DNA from 2 places in the Candidatus Enterococcus dunnyi genome. Region 1 is predicted to be linked to the other one. Evidence: predicted binding sites of a transcription regulator. Region 1 holds the regulator's gene; the other holds the start of a gene.

Region 1 (4,222 bases):
CTCTTTGAGTGGTATTGCTCCATTTTTTACGATGAGTGGAGGAATGGCACTTGCAACACTCGTTTTGAGTGCTTTATATACGCCTTATACAAGTGATGGCACTAAAGAACGAAACGTTCATATCCTGATGCCCATCTATAATGAGCCGGTTGAAAATATCGAGAATGCTTTTCGTTCTATTTTGAATCAAACAGCAAAACCTTATTCTTTCGTTGCAGTGGATGATGGCAGTCAACTAGTTGATTATGCTGAACTTTCTGCTAAGTACCAACGGATTTTTGCCGAAAAAGATATTCGATTTCAATTTTTAACTCAGAAAAATAGTGGGAAGCGGGCGGCTCAGTTACTAGCCTATCGCTCGTTGAATATCGCTGATTTTCACAATGAACTTATTTTAACTGTGGATAGTGATACTGTTTTTGAAAAGCATGCGATCGAGCAGGGCATTATCCCTTTTGAAGACGAGCAAGTTTATTCTGTTGCTGGAGTTATTGTTACGCGAAATATTACAGATAATATCCTAACGATCATTACGGACCTATTGGTTGTTGGCCATATGGTGCTGATAGAACGATCGATGAATTCGATGTTTGGCAGTGTAGCAGTTAACAGTGGACCGATCGCTTTTTATCGTGCGGAGGTTCTGAATTTAGCGGAAACTCTTGGGTATGAAAATGAACGATTTGGCCGTGCAAGAGTGGAGTTTTCAGATGATAGTTTTTTGACGATGGCGGCTCTTTTATTAGGGAGAGCAGTTGCTCAGTCAACCGCGGTTTCTTATACTGAGTTACCAAATAAACTTAGCCATCATGTTCGGCAACACCTTCGTTGGAGCAGAGGAAGCTTTATTAGAGGCTTTTGGCGTCTGTCCCTTTTTCCGATCAATAGCTTTGTGTTTTTTAGGCAAGCTTTTGGCTGGGCAATGTTTGCTTCGATGATTGTGATCAAGCTGCAATTATTGTATTGGCTGATTTTCGTGATGACAGATATTCCATTTTTACTTTTAGCACCATTAGCCTTTAGTGCCGTTTATTCGTTATCATATATTTCGATTCCAAGAAATGACTTGGCTAAAAGAGATAAGTGGATCGTGTTTTGTGCGTTTCCCTTTACCGTATTATGGATGGTTTTTGTTCTTTCACCTGTGCGAATTTGGGGATACATTACTCATAAAAAAACTGGCTGGGGGACGAGAAATAAAATAGAGCTATAACTTTTAAATCATACAACTGTAACAAACCATGTAAGGAAAAGTTTCTTCGCGTGGTTTGTTATTTTATTTCACGATGGATAATTGTTATTAAATAAAACTCATACTATAAGAAAAAATTAATAGAGATAGATAGTTAATGTCTGGTTTCTCAGCCATTTCATGTTATAATACGAGTAGTAAACAACGATTATACGAAATAATAGATAATAATAGAGATAAATGAGGTGAATATTATGCGTTGTCCAAGATGTCATCATAATAATTCTCGAGTCATTGATAGCCGTCAAGCAGATGACGGGCGTGCGATTCGTCGTCGTAGAGAGTGCGAAAATTGTAACTACCGTTTTACAACCTTTGAGCGGATCGAAGCGGCGCCATTGCTAGTGATCAAAAAGAATGGTGATCGAGAAGAATTTAATAGAGAAAAGATTTTGCGTGGGTTGATTCGTTCAGCTGAAAAAAGACCTGTTGCAATGGAACAAATGGAGCAAATTGTTGATAATGTTGAAAACCGGGTACGTAGTTTAGGGGAAAATGAAGTTTCGACCACTTTAGTTGGTGAATACGTGATGGAAGATCTTGTAAATCTGGATGAGATTGCTTATATTCGATTTGCGAGTGTTTATCGTCAATTTAAAGATATGAGTGTCTTTTTGAAAGAATTACAAGGAATCGTTGATAAAGCTAAGTCGTCAAATAATGATGCAACCAATAAATAAGGAGGTCTTTCCTTGAAAAGTAATTGGAAAGAAGTCCAACCAAAAAGCATTTTTCAAGTTGGTATAAGTTCACCGTTATCTGATCAAGAGCGGGAAGTATTGACGCTTTTGTATCAACCGATCATTGGCTCAGATGCCTTTAGTTTGTATACGACACTTTTGTCGGAAATAGAGACTACTGGTACGAGTGAATCACTGTTTCATGCTGAATTGATCACGATGATGAATAAGAGTATCAAACAAATTCTAGACGCAAGAAAAAAATTAGAAGGAATAGGACTTTTAGATACGTTTGTCAAAAACGATCCAGAGTTAGGCACTATTTTTTTCTATCGATTGAATCACCCGGAAACTGTTGAGCGCTTTTTCAAAGATGAAGTTTTGACATTGACTCTTTTGAATACGGTCGGTCAAAGAAAGCTGGATAAGCTATTTGCTCGTTTTAGGCCAAACTTTTTCTCATTAGCTGGTTATGAAGAGATTTCAGCAAGTTTTAAGGATGTCTATTTATTTAAAGAAGAACAGATAGTTGCTCAAAATAAGCAATTACAACAGATTGAAGCGTCATTTGAGGATCCACGTCCTGCTAAAAAAATCAGTGCTGTAAATGAGTCGTTTGACTGGGCCTATTTTATTCAGGGAATCGAGCGTTTAGGTATAAAACTGCCGGATAATAAGGATGGATTTAAGGAAGAAGTTTTTATTTTTCATAATTTGTTTGGCATCACAGAATTGGATATGGTCGATTTTTGTTCAAAATCATTTGATTATTATACGGGTAAGATCGATGCTAAGGATTTTGAACGTGCGGTTTATAGAACATACGACCCTGACAAACAACAAAGAAAAAGTGAAGTCGTTCAAAATGAACAGGCGAATCTTTCAGAAGCGGATCAGCAGACCTATCGATATAATTCATTGAAAATGTCTGGTTTTTCAGAAATGGATATTCAGATGATCATGGATAGTGAAAATAACTTCCCGTTGAACTACTTAGAGGCCTTAAAAAATAGCAAAGGCGGGTATACAACACCGCAAGAGCGGTCTTTAGTGAAATATCTAGTTTCAAAATCTGGCTTACCGAATAGTGTGATCAATATTTTGATCAATTATGTATACAATATTCAAAAGCAGCCTACGCTAAAGGCAGACTATGTAAATCGAATTGCCAATGAATGGGCTCAAAGCGAAATCGTTTCACCGGAGAAAGCCATCGAACATGTCCGTGAAATAGCTCAAAAAAGTAAGACAAATCAAAGCAAGCCCCGTTATCCACAAAATAATCGAGTCATTCGTCAGGAAACATTGCCTGACTGGGTAGACAATCCAGTGGAGGAAAAGAAATTATCTCCAGAAAGACAAGCCGAGCTTGAAAGGGAGCTTCGAGAATTATTAAAAGAAGAAGGTGATTAATAATGGAAGATGTAGGAAAAGAAATGTCAAAGATCATTCGAAACAGGGATATGAGTGAACGTTATAACGAGTTGGTGAATGTTGTTTTGAAAGATGATGATGTCCAAAAATTTATTGAAGAACATCGCGACCGTTTGACAGATGATGATATCCGAAAAAGCTATTCAAAATTATATGAGTTTGTTCAGGAGAAAAGAAAGTATCAGCTAAACGATCCTACGATGATCGCTCCTGGTTACGAACCAAAATTAGCTTTGAACTTCCATTATATCGATGTCACTTATATTCCAACAGAGGCTTTGATTGCAAAGCAGCAAGAAGAAGAGATCAGAAAACGTGTGAAGGCGATGGATATGCCAAAAGATGTCCGCGAGGCTCGCTTGAAATCCTTCGATCTAAGTTCAGATGGACGGGAGGAAGCGTTTGCCGGAGCGATGAAATTTATTAAGGAATATTCGCAGTCGCCAAAAGAATTTCATAAAGGCTTATATTTACAAGGGACATTTGGTGTAGGAAAATCCTTCCTTTTAGGTGCCATCGCCAATAGTTTAGCTGAGCGTGGATTTGTCACAACGATCGTTCACTTTCCAACCTTTACCGTAGAAATGAAGCAGGCAATCGCGAAAGATCTAGTAGGGGAAAAGCTGGATGCAGTCAAAAAATCTCCAGTGTTGATGATCGATGATCTGGGCGCTGAATCGATGACGTCATGGATTCGTGACGATGTATTGAGTGTTATCTTGCAATATCGAATGCAAGAGCAATTAGTCACTTTCTTTTCATCAAATCTAAACTTAAAAGATCTTGAAAAACATTTAACTGTTACACAACGAGGGGAACAAGAGCCATTGAAAGCACGTAGGATCATGGAGCGTGT
Region 2 (4,222 bases), 830 kb from region 1:
CACTATCATCACCAAAAATTTGTTCTGTAATCTTGATGATATCTTCGATTTCTTTTTTCTGCAAGTCGCTCAGCGTCAATTGAGCAGCCACTCTAGTATCCCGTTCAAATAATTTAACACTGTACCAGCGAGCCTGCTTTTCCATCACACTATCCCCTAGAACATCCACAATTTCATTCAAGGCTGCTTCTAGCCGATTATCGTATGTTGGATAATTAAATTCAGGCGGAAAAACTTCTTGAACTTTACTTGCCTTTTTTATTAATTCATCGAGTCCACGATTTTTCAAAGCACTGATTCCAATGACATCGATCCCTAAGCCATATGCTAATTTTTCGATATTGATCTTTTTACCAGTTTTGTCCAAAATATCCATCATATTTAATCCGACAACAACCGGAATCCCTGTTTCCATCAATTGGGTCGTCAGATAAAGATTTCGTTCTAAATTTGTTGCATCGACAATATTAACGATCACATCAGGAGAACCGCTAAGCAGATAATCTCTAGCAACAACTTCTTCTGGCGTATAAGGTGAAAGAGAGTAAATACCAGGCAGATCCTGAATCGTGATCGCTTTGTCTTTCTTCAATTTACCTTCTTTTCTTTCAACAGTGACTCCCGGCCAATTTCCTACATATTGATTTGCCCCAGTCAATGCATTAAAAGCAGTTGTTTTCCCGCTATTAGGATTTCCTGTCAGAGCAATATGCTGTTCTTTCATCTCCTTACCCCACTTTCTGTACTAAGACTAATTCTGCTTCATTTTTCCTCAACGTCAGCTCATAACCACGAAGATTGATTTCGATCGGATCCCCTAATGGCGCCATTTTTCTAACTAATAGATCCACGCCTTTAGTCAGTCCCATATCCATCAAACGTCGCTTGACCGCTCCTTGACCGTGAATACCTACAACACGTGCTTTTTCACCAACAGACAACTGATCTAATGGTACCCAATTTTCTTCTTCTGTATTTTTTTCTACTATTGTAATTTGTTTTAATACAGATACATTGATCGCGATCCGGCTGTTGTGTAAAAGAACGATCCCATTATCAGCAGAAAAGTTCAGCAGCACTACTTTGCCCCCTGGCACAAGGCCAAGATTGTTCAAGTGCTTCTTTGCAAATCCTTCTGCCTGGATCTCGTCGATCATATAAACCCTGTTCAATTTTGCCTGTGCCAATGTCAACATTGTGTAGCCTCCCTTAATTTAAAAGCGGAACAAATCATTTAATCCTGTAGAAAATTAGGAAATTGATATTGAGACGTTTTTTGTCTCACTGACAATTTATCTATTTTCCTAAGGATGGATTTGTGTAGCTGGATAACTTACATTCATCAATATCACTCACGATATATATTATTTGTGAAAAAGTTTCATTCCTTTCTTTAATGATATTGATAATCGTTCTCATTAAGTATACCTGTTTGTGAGGTTTAAATCAATGTTCTTTCTACCTATAGTAAGAAAATAATTGGTTCTTACATTCGCCAAAATATTTCTAGTGTGCTTCCTTTTAGTCACCCCCTATATCTTGTGTTTCTCTCATTAAAAATCCCGCCGAAAAATTTAATAAATTTCTTTTTTGAACACGAAAATCGGCATAAATGTCGCATAAAACGAGAGAATACGAGCTTTCATATTCTTTTCAAAAACACAAAACATGGTATTCAGCTAAAAAACAACCACAATATATAGTGCCTAAGTGTTGACTTTTTCCCAGAGAGATTTATACTAGTGAATGTAAACTAATTGAGGGGGAAATAAAAATGAACGTAAAAATCTTTTCTAAAAATAATTGTATCCAATGTAAGATGGCAAAACGCTTTTTGAGCGAAAATAATATAGCATTTGAAGAAGTAAATATCGATATCCAACCAGATGCGATCGACTGGTTAAAAGAACAAGGATTCCAAAGTGTTCCGGTTATCACTTCTGACGCTGCTACAGTTGTGGGATTCCGTCCAGATCAATTAAAAAACTTGGCCAGCTAGAATGAAACTCGTTTATTTTACTGTTACCGGACAAACCAGACGATTTATTAAAAAATTGGATTTGCCAGCTTATGAAATTGAGCCTGCGAATCCTTTTTTTGAGATAAATGAACCCTTTATTCTGGTTGTTCCAACCTATGATGCTGATATTACTGATGTCATCAATGATTTTCTCGACCATCAGGAGAACAAAGAACATTTGATAGGGGTTGCCGGCAGCGGCAATCGTAACTTTGCAGAATTATTTGTTTATACAGCCAAAGATATAGCACGTGATTATAACGTTCCGTTACTTTTATCTTTTGAATTTAGCGGTACCAATGAAGACGTAGAATCCTTTAAGAAAGTAGTGAATGAACTTGAGTCTAAAAGAAATCAAAGAGGTTAGTTACTTTAAACTAAACAATGAAATCAACCGTCCGGTGAATGGACAAATTCCTTTGCATAAGGACAAAGAAGCTTTGGAAGCATTTTTTAAAGAAAATGTTGAACCAAACACAAGAACCTTCAATACAGTAGAAGAAAAGATCAACTACCTGATCGATAATGATTATTTAGAAACTGCCTTTATTCAAAAATATTCAATGGCTTTTATTGAAAAATTATATACATTTCTTGATGAACAAAAGTTTGAATTTAAATCATTTATGGCCGCTTACAAGTTCTATTCACAATATGCACTTAAAAACAATGCTGGAACAGAGTATTTAGAAAGCTATGAAGATCGTGTTGCTTTCAACGCCTTGTACTTTGCTGACGGTAATGAAGAGTTAGCCATGGTCTTAGCAGATGAAATGATCCACCAACGTTATCAACCAGCGACTCCTTCTTTCTTAAACGCTGGGCGTAAACGCCGTGGGGAATTGGTTTCTTGTTTCTTGATTCAAGTAACAGATGATATGAACAGCATTGGTCGTTCGATCAACTCAGCTTTACAATTATCAAGAATCGGCGGAGGTGTGGGAATCACATTAGCCAATCTTCGTGAAGCAGGCGCTCCAATCAAAGGTTATGAAGGAGCAGCTAGCGGGGTCGTTCCTGTAATGAAATTGTTCGAAGATAGCTTCAGCTACTCCAATCAATTAGGTCAACGTCAAGGTGCAGGTGTTGTTTACTTAAACGTTTTCCACCCAGATATCGAAATGTTCCTTTCTACAAAGAAAGAAAATGCAGATGAAAAAGTCCGTGTTAAAACATTATCTTTAGGTGTTGTCGTTCCAGATAAATTTTATGAACTTGCACGTAAAAATGAAGATATGTATTTATTCAGCCCTTATAGTGTCGAAAAAGAATACGGTGTTCCCTTCTCATACGTTGATATTACAAAAGAGTATGATAACTTAGTAGCGAATCCTAACATTCGTAAACGTAAAATCAAAGCGCGTGATTTAGAAAATGAAATTTCTAAACTGCAACAAGAATCAGGATATCCTTATATCATCAATATCGATACAGCTAATAGAAGTAATCCTGCTTATGGAAAAATCATCATGAGTAATCTATGTTCAGAAATTCTACAAGTTCAAACGCCGTCTATTTTAAATGGCAAACAAGAATACGAACAACTTGGTACAGATATCAGCTGTAACTTAGGTTCTACAAATATCGTTAATTTGATGGACAGTCCTGATTTCGGGAAATCTGTTCGTGCGATGACTCGTGCCTTAACTTTCGTAACAGATGCTTCAGATATCGACGTCGTTCCTTCTATCCAAAACGGGAATCGATTGAGTCATACTATTGGACTTGGTGCCATGGGATTACACACTTTCTTTGCAAAAAATCATATGGAATATGGTTCTCAAGACTCTTTAGACTTTACGAACGTTTATTTCATGTTATTGAACTACTGGACATTAGTTGAGAGTAATACTATCGCTAAAGAACAAAAACAATCCTTCCATAATTTTGAAAAATCAGATTATGCAAATGGTTCTTATTTTGACAAATATATCGAAGGTGATTTTACACCTCAATCAGATAAAGTCAAAGAGATCTTCAAAGATATTTTTGTACCGACAGCAGCTGACTGGGCAGCATTACGCGATGCAGTCAAACAAGATGGTTTGTATCACCAAAATCGTTTAGCGGTTGCGCCAAATGGTTCAATCTCTTATATCAACGATACAAGCGCCAGTATTCATCCAATCACTCGAATGATCGAAGAACGTCAAGAAAAGAAAATCGGGAAAATTTATTATCCTGCTCCTTATTTGGCAAATG

Evidence for each region. Region 1 encodes NrdR, which represses ribonucleotide reductase genes. Its sites were predicted from a motif close to ACACNATATATNGTGT; they were not measured.
Region 2: nrdH (glutaredoxin-like protein NrdH) is a predicted target of NrdR. The motif match lies at 1,691-1,706, and genes of this name have one in related genera.

Annotation. Positions count from the first base shown of each region.
Region 1 is NZ_CP147246.1:105,821-110,042, forward strand. Features, by position in the region: gene A5889_RS00455 (glycosyltransferase) at 1-1,213, shown strand, start outside; gene nrdR (transcriptional regulator NrdR) at 1,447-1,932, shown strand; gene A5889_RS00465 (replication initiation and membrane attachment family protein) at 1,945-3,345, shown strand; gene dnaI (primosomal protein DnaI) at 3,348-4,222, shown strand, end outside.
Region 2 is NZ_CP147246.1:2,775,837-2,780,058, reverse strand. Features, by position in the region: gene feoB (ferrous iron transport protein B) at 1-724, opposite strand, end outside; gene A5889_RS13030 (FeoA family protein) at 729-1,196, opposite strand; gene nrdH (glutaredoxin-like protein NrdH) at 1,775-1,999, shown strand; gene nrdI (class Ib ribonucleoside-diphosphate reductase assembly flavoprotein NrdI) at 2,001-2,387, shown strand; gene nrdE (class 1b ribonucleoside-diphosphate reductase subunit alpha) at 2,353-4,222, shown strand, end outside.